DNA from 4 places in the Streptomyces sp. NPDC054834 genome. Region 1 is predicted to be linked to each of the others. Evidence: riboswitches for the same ligand, from Rfam matches in the RefSeq annotation. Region 1 holds a riboswitch; each other region holds the start of a gene.
What was found. A riboswitch is a leader RNA that binds a small molecule or an ion and turns the genes downstream of it on or off. The one in region 1 is predicted to bind cobalamin.
Positions count from the first base shown of each region.

Region 2: linked by a shared signal. The riboswitch ahead of ACWGJM_RS05175 (CbtB domain-containing protein) and the one ahead of ACWGJM_RS24290 (ribonucleoside-diphosphate reductase subunit alpha) in region 1 are both predicted to bind cobalamin.
Region 3: linked by a shared signal. The riboswitch ahead of ACWGJM_RS29230 (cobalamin biosynthesis protein) and the one ahead of ACWGJM_RS24290 (ribonucleoside-diphosphate reductase subunit alpha) in region 1 are both predicted to bind cobalamin.
Region 4: linked by a shared signal. The riboswitch ahead of ACWGJM_RS31170 (prenyltransferase/squalene oxidase repeat-containing protein) and the one ahead of ACWGJM_RS24290 (ribonucleoside-diphosphate reductase subunit alpha) in region 1 are both predicted to bind cobalamin.

Region 1 is NZ_JBSGZV010000018.1:85,233-88,465, reverse strand. It holds gene mctP (monocarboxylate uptake permease MctP) at 1-583, shown strand, start outside; gene ACWGJM_RS24295 (GNAT family N-acetyltransferase) at 671-1,177, shown strand; cobalamin riboswitch at 1,230-1,354, shown strand; gene ACWGJM_RS24290 (ribonucleoside-diphosphate reductase subunit alpha) at 1,479-3,233, shown strand, end outside.
Region 2 is NZ_JBSGZV010000003.1:42,440-45,672, forward strand. It holds gene ACWGJM_RS05165 (histidine phosphatase family protein) at 1-213, shown strand, start outside; gene ACWGJM_RS05170 (CbtA family protein) at 248-1,000, opposite strand; gene ACWGJM_RS05175 (CbtB domain-containing protein) at 1,022-1,243, opposite strand; cobalamin riboswitch at 1,279-1,424, opposite strand; gene ACWGJM_RS05180 (acyltransferase family protein) at 1,498-2,646, opposite strand; gene ACWGJM_RS05185 (quinone oxidoreductase family protein) at 2,919-3,233, shown strand, end outside.
Region 3 is NZ_JBSGZV010000025.1:80,010-83,242, reverse strand. It holds gene ACWGJM_RS29240 (anion permease) at 41-1,297, shown strand; gene ACWGJM_RS29235 (hypothetical protein) at 1,334-1,561, shown strand; cobalamin riboswitch at 1,690-1,829, shown strand; gene ACWGJM_RS29230 (cobalamin biosynthesis protein) at 1,931-2,872, shown strand; gene ACWGJM_RS29225 (cobyric acid synthase) at 2,869-3,233, shown strand, end outside.
Region 4 is NZ_JBSGZV010000028.1:69,703-72,935, reverse strand. It holds gene ACWGJM_RS31180 (XRE family transcriptional regulator) at 1-113, opposite strand, end outside; gene ACWGJM_RS31175 (hypothetical protein) at 354-806, opposite strand; cobalamin riboswitch at 989-1,163, shown strand; gene ACWGJM_RS31170 (prenyltransferase/squalene oxidase repeat-containing protein) at 1,240-2,463, shown strand; gene ACWGJM_RS31165 (SCO2322 family protein) at 2,460-3,110, shown strand; gene ACWGJM_RS31160 (energy-coupling factor transporter transmembrane component T) at 3,097-3,233, shown strand, end outside.

The DNA of each region.
Region 1 (3,233 bases):
CGCGCTGGTGCCGGCGGCGATCATGTCGATCGCGGCGGCCAACCTCTTCACCCGCAACATCTACAAGGACTTCATCAAGCCGGACGCCACGGCGAAGGAGGAGACCCGGGTCTCCAAGATCGTGTCGCTGCTGGTGAAGGTGGGCGCGCTGGTCTTCGTCCTGACCATGGACAAGACGGTCGCCATCAACTTCCAGCTGCTCGGCGGCATCTGGATCCTCCAGACCTTCCCGGCCCTGGTCGGTGGCCTGTTCACCCGCTGGTTCCACCGCTGGGCCCTGCTGGCCGGCTGGGCGGTCGGCATGGTGTACGGCACGGTCGCCGCGTACGGGGTGGCCTCGCCGACGCAGAAGCACTTCGGCGGCTCGGCGAAGGAGATCCCCGGCATCGGCGAGATCGGCTACATCGGCCTCACGGCGTTCGTCCTCAATGTCGTCGTGACCGTGGTCCTGACCTTCGTCCTGAAGGCGGCGAAGGCCCCCGAGGGTGTCGACGAGACCAAGCCGGAGGACTACACGGCGGACGCGGGCGACCCGGGCGTCGAGGTGGAACTGCCGCCGGCGACGGCCGGAGCTTCCCACTAGCGGAGGCCCCACACCGGGCAGGGCTGTCGGCGGGCCGTCGGAAAATCCGGCGGCCCGCCGTCGTGTGCGTGGGGCACACTGCGCGCCATGGACATCCGGATCCGCGAAGCGAAACCCGCCGAGTACGCCGCTCTCGGTGACATAACCGCCCGCGCGTACCTCGACGACGGCCTCCTCGACTACGGCGAGGGCGACGAGTACCTGCCCGTGCTGAAGGACGTCGCGAAGCGAGCCGCCGCCGCCGAGGTACTGGTCGCGGTGCGCGACGGCAAGCTGCTCGGTGGCGTCACCTATGTCCCCGACGGCGGTCCCATGGCCGACATCGCCGGCCCCGGAGAGGCCGAGATCCGCGCCCTGGCCGTCGAGCACGGGGCCCGCGGGCAAGGTGTCGGCGAGGCCCTCGTCAGAGCCTGCATCGACCGCGCCCGCGCCACGGAAGGCCGCACCCACGTCGTCCTGTCGAGCCAGCGCTCCATGCACACCGCCCACCGGCTCTACGAACGTCTCGGCTTCGTTCGCACACCGGAGCGGGACTGGAATCCCGTGCCGCACCTGGACGACCTCACTCTCCGCACCTACAAGTTGACGCTCTGAAACCACCCCGACACAACATCTGGTGGTGGCGTGACAGGCGAGCACAAGATGTATGCTCATGCTCGCTGTCGCCACAGGGGAATCCGGTGCGAATCCGGAACTGTCCCGCAACGGTGTACTTGTGCATGTCTGTGCACAGGAGTCAGTCCGAGGACCTGCCGACAGCGCGCCCCGGCCGTCCGGCCCGGGTGCCTTGACGTCCGGGCCTCGTGGAGTGGGCCGGTGGACGCGACGCCGTGCGCGCTCGTGTGCTGCCCCCTGCCCTCCGCCAGGCCCCCTGCCGAGCGAGGGAGTGCCCCACGTGACCATCGCGCCAGCCGACCCGGCTTCAGCCATCCCGGCGACCGAGGCGACCCCGGTGGAGTCCGACGGTCCCGGTGCCGCGCTGTTGCGGACCCTGACCGAGCTGACCGCCGACCTGCCCGACGCCGACCCCGGCCGGGTGGCCGCCGCCGCGCTGCGCGGCCGGTCCGCCCGTGCCGACGAGGCGGAACTGCGCGAACTGGCCACGGAGGCGGCCGCCGGCCTGATCTCCGAGGACCCGGCCTACTCGCGGCTGGCCGCCCGGCTGCTGACGATCAGCATCGCCGCGGAGGCCGCCTCCCAGGGCGTCACCTCGTTCACCGGGTCCGTGGCCGTCGGCCACCGCGAGGGCCTCATCGCCGACCGCACCGCCGACTTCGTACGGCTGCACGCGGCCCGCCTGGACGCGCTGATCGACACCGACGCCGACGACCGCTTCGGCTACTTCGGCCTGCGCACCCTGCACAGCCGCTATCTCCTGCGGCACCCCCACACCCGCAAGGTCGTCGAGACGCCCCAGCACTTCCTGCTGCGGGTGGCCAGCGGCCTCGCCGAGGACGCTGCGTTCGATCCAAAAACGGGGACCCACTCCGTCGACGAAGTCGCCGCGCTCTACGGCCTGATGAGCCGCCTCGACTACCTGCCCTCCTCCCCCACCCTGTTCAACTCCGGCACCCGGCACCCCCAGATGTCGTCCTGCTACCTCCTCGACTCCCCCAAGGACGAGCTGGACTCCATCTACGACCGCTACCACCAGGTCGCCCGGCTCTCCAAGCACGCCGGCGGCATCGGTCTGTCGTACAGCCGGATCCGTTCACGCGGCTCCCTCATCCGCGGCACCAACGGGCACTCCAACGGCATCGTGCCGTTCCTCAAGACCCTCGACGCGTCGGTCGCCGCGGTGAACCAGGGCGGCAGGCGCAAGGGCGCCGCCGCGGTCTACCTGGAGACCTGGCACTCCGACATCGAGGAGTTCCTGGAGCTGCGCGACAACACCGGCGAGGACGCCCGCCGTACGCACAACCTCAATCTCGCGCACTGGGTCCCGGACGAGTTCATGCGCCGCGTGAACGCCGACGGGCAGTGGTCCCTGTTCTCCCCGGCCGACGTGCCCGAGCTGGTCGACCTGTGGGGCGAGGAGTTCGACGCCGCGTACCGCAAGGCCGAAGCCGAGGGTCTCGCCAAGAAGACCATCCCGGCCCGTGATCTGTACGGCCGTATGATGCGCACCCTCGCGCAGACCGGCAACGGCTGGATGACCTTCAAGGACGCCGCCAACCGCACCGCCAACCAGACGGCCGAGCCGGGCCACGTCGTGCACTCCTCGAACCTGTGCACGGAGATCCTGGAGGTCACGGACGACGGGGAGACCGCGGTCTGCAACCTGGGTTCGGTCAACCTCGGCGCCTTCGTCGACACCGCGACCGGCGACATCGACTGGGAGCGGCTGGACGCCACCGTCCGTACCGCCGTCACCTTCCTCGACCGCGTCGTCGACATCAACTTCTACCCCACCGAGCAGGCCGGCCGCTCCAACGCCAAGTGGCGCCCGGTCGGCCTGGGCGCGATGGGTCTTCAGGACGTCTTCTTCAAGCTGCGGCTGCCCTTCGACTCGCCGGAGGCGAAGGCGCTGTCCACGCGTATCGCCGAGCGCGTCATGCTCGCCGCGTACGAGGCCTCCGCCGACCTCGCCGAGCGCAACGGCCCGCTGCCGGCCTGGGAGAAGACCCGTACCGCGAGGGGTTTCCTGCAC
Region 2 (3,233 bases), on a different contig from region 1:
GCCGCGCAGGACACGGACGGCCGTACGGTCGCCGTGGTCGAGCCGGAAGTCGTACGGGCCGCGGCCGTTCATGTCCTGGGCCTGCCCGCATCCGCCTTCTGGCGGCTGGACGTACCGCCGCTGACGGCCACGGAACTCAGCGGCCGGGCCGGACGGTGGAATCTGCGGCTCGGGCAGCCGCTGGCCACGTCGGAAACCGTCTCGGCGCGCTGAGACCCTACGGACGCGTCCCGCCTGACACGAGCGTTCAGTTCGAGGCGGGAACCGTCCGCCCGGACCGGGCTGCCGCGGGCTTGGGATTCAGCTGCCGCTCGGCCAACTCACCGAAGAACAGGCCGAATCCGCCCCACAGCACGGTCTGGATGGCCAGGGCCGACAGACGGAACCGCCACAGCAGGGTGGCCGGGAAGTCCTTCGGCACCTCGTTGATGACCGGCAGGAACGCGTACGCCAGCCCGATCACGACGACGAACGCGGCCACCGCGACCACCGTCGCCCACCAGGTGCCCAGACCGGGCGCCAGGCGCTTGCCCACGATGGTGGCGGCGATCGCCAGGAGCACGCTGAGCAGCATCATCAGGAAGTACAGGGTGGTCCGCTTGCCGATGGTGTCGGGCTCACCGACGGACGGCGGGTTGGCCGGGTACTTCAGGAACGGCACGACATACATGGCGAGGAACGCGCAACCGGACAGCAGCAGCGCCGTCGCCCGCGGGCTGAAGCGGCCGATCCGGCCCAGCGCGAAGCAGTACGCCAGCGCGGCGATGCCGCCGAAGGCGACCCCGTAGACCAGGACGCCGGTGGCGAGGCCGGCCGTGGACTGGAGGGAGCGGGAGACGACCTCCATCTCGTGCTCGTGGGAGTGGGCGTCCTCGAAGCTGATCGCCTTGTCGACATTCGGCTCACCGAGAAGGTAGGCGACGACCAGGGCGAGCACGCCGGCGGCCAGGCCGGCGAGCATGCCCCGCACGAGGAGATTTCTTACCGTTGCGGAATTCATGGGCGTGCGGCGTCCCTCGCGTCAGTGGCAGGGGAAGCCGAGCAGGTGGCGGGCGTCGTGCACCCACTCGTGGACGTCCGTGCCGTTGAGCACGGAGGTGGCGCCCTGCTCGGCGCCGACGAAGTACAGCAGGACGAGCATCAGGATGCCGAAGAAGACCGCCCAGGGGGCTATCGCCTTCAGCGGCAGCGTGGCGGGAACAACGGGAGTGGTGGCTGTCGGCTGGGCGACGGTCTGCGCCATGGCAGGACCTCCTCTGGGAGTTCGCGTCCCATCTCGGTGGTGCACAGGACGACGGCCACGGGTCTGACTTGCCGGACACCCCGAAGGGCGTCTGGCATACAGTGGCGCGACCGTGCCGGATTCCCACCGGCTTCCGTCTCGCCGTCGTCAATACGGACAGACCGTACCGCGTGACGCGGACACGGCCAAGACCGCACCACCTTGCGTGACCTTCCTCTCGAAGCGCGTGGCCAACCGCACGTGGGACAGGCGGGTCAGCGGTGCCGGCGTGAACGTCCCGCCGAGAGCATGGACTTCCAGGATCGGTTCCGCTTGAAGGGCATCTCGAAGAGCTCTGCGAACAGCCAAGCCGACAGGACCGAAGCGGGCAGCCCCAGAACCAACGTGAAACAGAACGTGGGCAGTCCGGCCGATACGTACTCCGGGGCGATTTTCCGGACGATGACCATGACGATCGGCAGATGAATGAGATAAAGGCTGTATGAGAAGTCGCCGAGGCTGCGCATGGGCCGTGTGGCCAGAAAGCGCATCACAAAGACGGGACGCCCGGTGGCGATCGCCGCCAGAAACATCGTCATGGCGGGCGCGATGGCGAGATCCACCCAGAAGTAATGATTTATGGTCCAGGTCGATCCCTGGACCGCGATGAGCAACATCACCGGCATGACAGCCAGAGCGGCGAGCCGATGCCAGGGCATGCGTCGGACCCTTTCTCGCGCAACAATGATTCCCGCGCCGACCAGACCGGCAACGAATACGGGCGCGAGATTCGGGGTCAGCCAGTTGTCACCTTCGACCGGCAACACGTTTTCCGCCGACAGCCCGCGTAGGGCCACCAGCAGCGTCACACCCCCGACCAGGAGCACCGCCCCCAGCCGTCGCCGGACAAAAAGCAGCAGCGGAAAGACGAGATAGAGCTCCGCCTCCACGGCGATCGACCAGAACGCACCATTCGGCGTGCGAGCCGTGAACATATCCTGGACTACCAGACCATACACGACAATTGTTCTGACGTTCGGCGGCCCATGGTGAGAGGCGGGCACGACAAAGTAACCGATGACCGTGCTCAACACAAGTGCGGCCCAATATGGCGGAAGGATTCGCCAGGCGCGGCGCCGCAGGAACCGTGCGATACCAGCCTGCCGCCAGCCGTGACGCGCCGGGGAAATAGCCAGTGAGAAACCGGACAGTACGAGAAAGAAGACGACGGCGAGGCGCCCGTACATCAGCCAGCCCAGCCAGGACGGGCCCGAGTTTTCGGGAAATCCTGGAAAGGCCAGCAACCAGCAGTGAAAAAGGACCACATATAACGCGGCGATACCGCGGAGCCCGTCAAGACCCGGCACATGGAGGCCGCCGTTGACTTCGCCCCTCCCGTCCACCTGCCGTACCAGGACGGCCATGTCGGACCCGCCACTGACGGGACGGCTCGATAATGATGAAATTTTTCGGCCCTTCCTCTCGGCGCCGCGCCGAAGCACGTAGCCACCGCTTGCGGTCCGGGTGACACAGCGCCACCCGTGGTGACTCATACGTCGCACACAGCAAGGAAGTTCAATGCCGCGGTCCGCACCGCGCCCGGACGCACGGGCCGCTTGCCCACTGTTCGATGGATCTCGTACAGTGCCGGTGTTCGGTCTCCGTTGAACACCATGTCGAAGGGTGCCTTCCGCTGATGCGCGCAATCGAGTTCCAGGAATACGGCGGCCCCGAGGTGTTGAAGGTCGTACAGGCCGGCACCCCCGAGCCGGGGCCGGGGCAGATCACGATCGACGCCGCCTACACGGGCGTGAACTTCGCGGACCTCAAGGCACGCGCCGAGGGGTACCGGGTCGGATCGCTGCCCTTCCGGCCCGGCCTGGAGGTTTCCGGACGCGTCCGGGCCGTCGGTGACGGCGTGGAAGGACTTCGCCCGGGGCAGGAAGTCGTCGCGCTCGTCAACAGCGGCGCCTACGCGGAGGTCGTGGTCGCCGAGACCGCCACGGTCTTC
Region 3 (3,233 bases), on a different contig from region 1:
GGTCAACCCGCCAATGACGCTCGAAAGAATGCCTGGGTAAATGGAAAGCTTCTCGCTGATCCTCGCGATTGTGGTCGTAACCGCACTCGCGTTCGATTTCACGAACGGTTTCCACGACACCGCCAACGCGATGGCCACCACCATCTCGACCGGTGCGCTCAAGCCCAAGGTCGCGGTGGCCATGTCCGCCGTCCTCAACCTTGTGGGTGCTTTCCTCTCCGTGGAGGTCGCCAACACGATCTCCAAGGGTCTCGTCGACGAGAACGGCATACGTCCCGAGGTCATATTCGCCGCCCTGGTCGGCGCGATCCTCTGGAACCTGCTCACCTGGCTGGTGGGGCTGCCCTCCAGTTCCTCGCACGCCCTCATGGGCGGCCTGATCGGCGCCACCGTCGCCTCCGCGGGCTTCGGTGCCGTCCACGGTGACGTCCTCGTCACCAAGGTGCTGCTCCCGGCGGTCGCCGCGCCGGTCGTCGCGGGCATCGCGGCGATGCTCGCCACCCGGTTCTCCTACGGCATCGGCAAGAACGCCGAGGGCGAGGCCACCCGCAAGGGTTACCGCGCCGGCCAGATCGCCTCGGCCGGTCTGGTCTCTCTCGCCCACGGCACCAACGACGCGCAGAAGACGATGGGCATCATCACCCTCGCGCTGATCGCCGGCGGCTCCATCGCCCCCGGCTCCAACCCGCCCACCTGGGTGATCCTCTCCGCCGGCATGGCCATCGCGCTCGGCACCTACATCGGCGGCTGGCGCATCATCCGCACCATGGGCAAGGGCCTGACCGAACTGGAGCCGCGGCAGGGCTTCGCGGCCCAGACGAGCGCCGCGACCGCCATCCTCGCCTCCTCCCACCTCGGCTTCTCCCTCTCCACCACCCACGTCGTCTCCGGCTCCGTGATGGGCGCGGGCCTGGGCCGCAAGGGCGGAGTGGTCCGCTGGTCCACGGCGACCCGGATGTTCGTCGCCTGGGCGCTGACCCTCCCGGCCGCCGCGCTGGTCGGCGCGCTCGCCGAGACGGTCACGGACCTCGGCGACTGGGGCACCGCGCTGGTGGCGGTCTTCCTCGTGGCCTCCAGCGCCGCGATCTGGAAGCTCTCCCGCCGCGAGGTGGTCGACGCGACCAACGTCAACGAGACCGAGGAGCCGGCCGGCGTGGTCACCACCGCGATCGCCGCCGTGACCCCGCCCCCGGCGGGCACCGTGGCCGAGGACCTGACGGCCACGATCCCGTCCCCCGCGACGCCCGTCGCCGTCCCCACCGCCGACCCGGCGACCCCGCCGGCCGCCGCCGTCTGACCCCGGGCACCCGGGCACCAAGAAAGCAGCTCTGTTATGAAGATCGACTGGGCAGCCCTCGGCTCCGTCTTCGGCGTCAGCCTCGCGGTCACCGTCGGCCTGGTGGCCCTCTTCACCCTGGGCGTCCAGGGCCTGGCACGACGCGAACGCGCCGCCGCCCAGGGCGACTCGGCGGCGTCGGCCGTCGCCGGGGCGTACGTGTGCTTCGCGGGATGCGCGGCAGCGGTGGCCTACGGGATCTACCTGATCATGAACAAGGCCTGACCGAGGCCTCACCGGCTCCTCCCCGAAGACTTCGGGGAGGAGCCTTTCGCATGCCGCCCCACCGTCACCCGGGCTTCGATGTGGGCCTCAGCACACTCTCCTCGTGCAGGTCAACAGCAAGTTGACGGCCCTTCCGGGGCCGTGGTGGACTTCCGGGGCCATGTACGGCGGCAAGGGAGGAAGCCGGTGTGAATCCGGCGCGGTCCCGCCACTGTCACCGGGGTAGGTAGCCCCGGGAGCCAGGAACTCCCACCGCCGGTCTCGTCGAACCAGGGCGCGGACACCCTGAGTGAGGACATATCGCCATGCTCGCCTGCCGTTCGAGGTACAGCACCGGATCGCTGCCCGACCCCACGGCCGGCTGAGCCGATGCGTGCCGATCGCGTCTTCGCGTACGGCGCCGCCGCCGGCCTCCTCGGTGACCATCTGCTCGGTGATCCGCGGCGCGGGCATCCGGTGGCCGCGTTCGGGCGGGCCGCCGGTGCCATGGAGCGGGCGCTGTGGCGGGACCACCGGGGTTGGGGCGCGCTGCACACCGCGGTGTGCGTGGGCGGTGCCGCCGGTCTGGGAGCCGTCGCCGCCGCGGCCGTACGCCCCTCCCGTGCCGCCTCCGTCGCGCTGACCGCCGCCGCCACCTGGTCCGTCGTGGGCGGAACCTCCCTCGCGCGCGAGGCCCGTGGCATCGGGCGTGCCCTTCAGGCCGGAGACGTCGAGGCTGCCCGGGCGCGGCTGCCGCACCTGTGCGGAAGGGACCCGCAGGCGCTCGACGCCGACGGGATCGCCCGGGCCGTCGTGGAGTCCGTGGCCGAGAACACCTCCGACGCGGTGGTGGGCGCCCTGGTGTGGGGAGCCGTGGCCGGGGTGCCCGGGCTGCTGGGCTTCCGGGCCGTCAACACCCTCGACGCCATGGTCGGGCACAAGTCGCCCAGGTACCGGCGGTACGGATGGGCCTCGGCCCGGCTCGACGACCTCGCGGGCTGGCCGGGGGCGCGGTTGACCGCCGTACTGGCGACCGTCGCCGGTGGCGACCCGCGCGGAGCCGTACGGGCCTGGGGGGCCGATGCCGGCCGGCACCCGAGCCCCAACGCCGGGCCCGTGGAGGCCTCGTTCGCGGGCGCGCTCGGCGTGCGGCTGGGCGGGACGCTGTCGTACGGCGGACGGGTGGAACACCGACCGGTGCTGAACCAGAAGGGACGCGCCGTCGCCGTACCCGACATCGAACGGGCCGTACGGCTCTCGAAGCGCGTCGGCCTGCTCGCGCTCGGCGTCAGCGTCGCCGCGCGCATCGTCGTGAAGGGACGTGGGAAATGAACGGGGGTCTCCTCGTCGCAGGCACCACCTCGGACGCGGGCAAGAGCGTCGTCACGGCCGGGATCTGCCGCTGGCTGGTGCGGCAGGGGGTCAAGGTCGCGCCCTTCAAAGCGCAGAACATGTCCCTCAACTCGTTCGTGACGCGGGAAGGCGCGGAGATCGGGCGGGCGCAGGCCATGCAGGCGCAGGCGTGCCGTGTCGAGCCGACCGCGCTGATGAATCCCGTGCTGCTCAAGCCCGGCGGGGAACAGAGCAGTCAGGTGGTGCTGCTGGGCAAGCCCGTGGGCGAGCTGAGCGCGCGCGGGTACCACGGCGGGCGGCAGCAGCGGCTGCTGGGGACCGTGCTGGACTGTCTCGCCGA
Region 4 (3,233 bases), on a different contig from region 1:
GTGCGGTACGAGAGGTCGGCCACGTCCAGGACCTCCGGCAGCCGGCCCGGGCGTTCGGTCAGCTCCCCGAGCCGCTCGAGTACACCGGCAAGCGGGGCGTAGGCGTCACTCACCGAGGTCCCCCCTGGGCGTGTCGTCGGTTCCGTGGCTGAGTTGACGCGAGGCTACCGGGTTGCCCGGCGGTCGAGAAGTGATGTCAATGACAGCTGCTGAATTGGGCAGCAATCGTTGACAGTTGAGGCTCACGCGGGACAGGATCATGACGCCACCCGGCCCCGGCCCCGGGTGCCGCCTATGGGGGAGCGGCATCGGGGGTCGGGACATCTTGAGGCATCTCCAGACATCCCGGGTCGTCAGCGGCTGAGCGTCCGTACCAACTCCACCGCGTACCCGAGGAGTTCGACCTCCCGCGCACTCATCGTCGGATTGGCCGCGCGCCGCCGCCGAGCCTCCGTCAGCCCCGTCCCCATCAGCCCCGTCCCCATCAGCCCCGTATCCGTCAGGCCGGGCGGACCGTCCTCGGCGTTGCTCCAGTCGATGCCCCGGGGACCGCCCGCGGTGAGGATCACGTTGTCGGGGTGCAGGTCCAGGTGCGGGACACGGGCGCCGGGGCCGGCGGAGTCCCGGGCGGGGACGGCGTGCAACAGCCGTCGCAGGCACGCGGGTTCGGCGCCCGCCTCGGCCGCGCCCAGCGAGCCGTCCAGGAGGGCGGCCGGCATCGTCGGCCCGGACAACCGCTCCATCACCAGGTCGGTGCGCGAGCCGGACGGCCCACCCGGGGCACCGGTAACCGTGCTCGCGCACATACGTCATCACCGCCCCTTCGGCGGCGGCGTTCCCCCGGCCCTCCCGGTCGCGGCGCGGCACCCACGCCTCGTCGATCTCGTACACGTCGGCCGTCCGGCCGGAACCCAGCAGCCTCCCCGTCGGCATGGCGCGACCCTGACCACCGCGCCCGCACGCCTGGCTCACAGCCGCCTCCCAGCCGCTGCCTACCGCCGGGTACAGTGTCCGGGTCGTCATCACACCCGTACGGGGGGAAGCCGGTGCAATTCCGGCGCTGACCCGCAACCGTGAACCGTCCCCGACGGTGAGCCGGACTGCCCCGCACGGACGTTGACCGGCTCGCGTGCGCGGCAACCCGCCGCGCGCGGCACCGTCGAGGTCTACGGAGCCGAGCCGCCCGGGGTGTCCCCCGTGCTGCCCGCGCTCCCTCGCAGGGAGAGGCAGAAGCCGACCATGAACGTCCGCCGCAGCGCCGCGGTGCTCGCCGCCGTCGGCGTCATAGCCGCAGCCGCGCCCGCCACGGCCGCGCCGCCGTCGCCCTCCCCGTCGACGGCGCTCCCGTCCGGGCTGTACGGCAGCGCGGACCCGAAGTACGACGGCGTGTGGCGGCAGTCGCTCGCGCTGCTCGCCCAGCACACGGTCGGTGTCCGGCCCGCCGCCAAGGCCGTCGACTGGCTGGTCGGGCAGCAGTGCGCGGGCGGCGGCTTCGCCGCCTACCGCCCGGACCCCGCCAAGACGTGCGAGGTGACCAGCGCCCAGGCCGACACCAACAGCACGGCCGCCGCCGTACAGGCCCTGAAGGCACTCGGCGGGCACGACGGCGAGATCCACAAGGCCGCCGTCTGGCTGAGGACGACGCAGAACAAGGACGGCGGCTGGGGATACATGCCGGGCTCGCCCAGCGACACCAACTCCACCTCCGTCGTCATCGGCGCGCTCGCGGCGGCCGGCGAGAATCCCCTCCAGCTCCGTAACAAGGGCAAGACCCCGGCCGAGCTGCTCGCCAAGTGGTCCCTCCCCTGCGACGAGGACGGCGGCGGCGCCCTCGCCTACCAGCCGGACAAGAAGGGCAAGCTGGCGGCCAACGCGGACGCGACGGCGGCCGGGGTGCTGGGCGTGCTCGGCAAGGGCTTCGTGACGGAGCCCCGGAAGGAGTCGGAGGCGGGCCACCTCTGCGCCGATTCGGACAAGCCGCTCACCCCGTACGAGATCGCCCGCAACGGCGCCGAGTACCTGTCGGGTGAGATGCACGGCACCGGCCACCTCAAGTCCGTCCTCCCCGGCGCCAAGGACCAGCCCGACTACGGCAACACCGCGGACGCGGTCGTCGCCCTCGCCGCACAGGGCTGGACGAATCAGGCGCGAACGCCGTACGCCTGGCTGGAGAAGAACTCCGCGCAGTGGGCGGAGCAGAGCGGCCCCGCCGCCTACGCCGAGCTGATCCTCGCCGCGCACGCGATGGGCGCCGACCCGCACGACTTCGGCGGTACGGACCTGGTGCGGGCGCTCGACGCGACCGGACCGGCGCCGCGGACGGCTCGGGCGACCGGCGGTGAGACCAAGCGTGCCGAGCACGACTCGGGAACGAAGGTGTGGTGGATCGTCGGCACCGGCCTCGTCGCGGGCATCGGCATCGGCTTCCTGCTCAGCGGCCGCCGCAGGAAGCAGCAGCCGTGACCGCCGTCCGCCGTGCCGGGGCGACACTCCTGGCCGCGTTCCTGTGCGTGGTGTCGGCCGGGCAGGCCCAGGCCACCGGCTACCGCTACTGGTCGTTCTGGGAGCGCACCGGCGGCCACTGGACGTACGCCACGCAGGGCCCGTCGACCGCGCGTCCCGCCGACGGCGACGTCCAGGGCTTCCGCTTCGCGGTGAGCGCGGACTCCGCCGGTGCGACGCGACCGCGCGGCACCGCGGACTTCGACGCGATCTGCGCCAAGACGCCCGCGCGGGAGGGTGTGAAGCGCATCGCCCTGGTCCTCGACTTCGGCACGGCCGCGGACGCCCCCTCCGGCGAGACACCGCCCGGCCGCCGGACGGCCTGCGCGGCGGTCTCCGGCGACGGGACGACGGCGGACGCGCTGGCCGACGTGGCCGGGCCGCTCCGCTACGACGCCAACGCGCTGCTGTGTGCGATCGACGGGTATCCGCGGAAGGGATGCGGGGAGCAGGTGGTGGCCGGGAAGCCGGGCGGGAAGCCGGGCGGGAAGCCGGGCGGGAGCAAGCCGTCACACGGCCCGTCGGTGGGCTTGCCGGTGGGAGTGGGTGTGGTCGTGCTGCTGGGCGCGGCGGCGATATGGCGGGCCAGGCGCCGTGGCCGCGCGTAGCGTCCCCGCCCTGCACCCCGGTGCCTGGTGGCTGTGGTCCATAGGCCTGGGCACCGCGGCCACCCGCACCACCAACCCCCTCCTCCTCGCCCTCCTCGTCACGGCTTCCGCCTACGTGGTGGC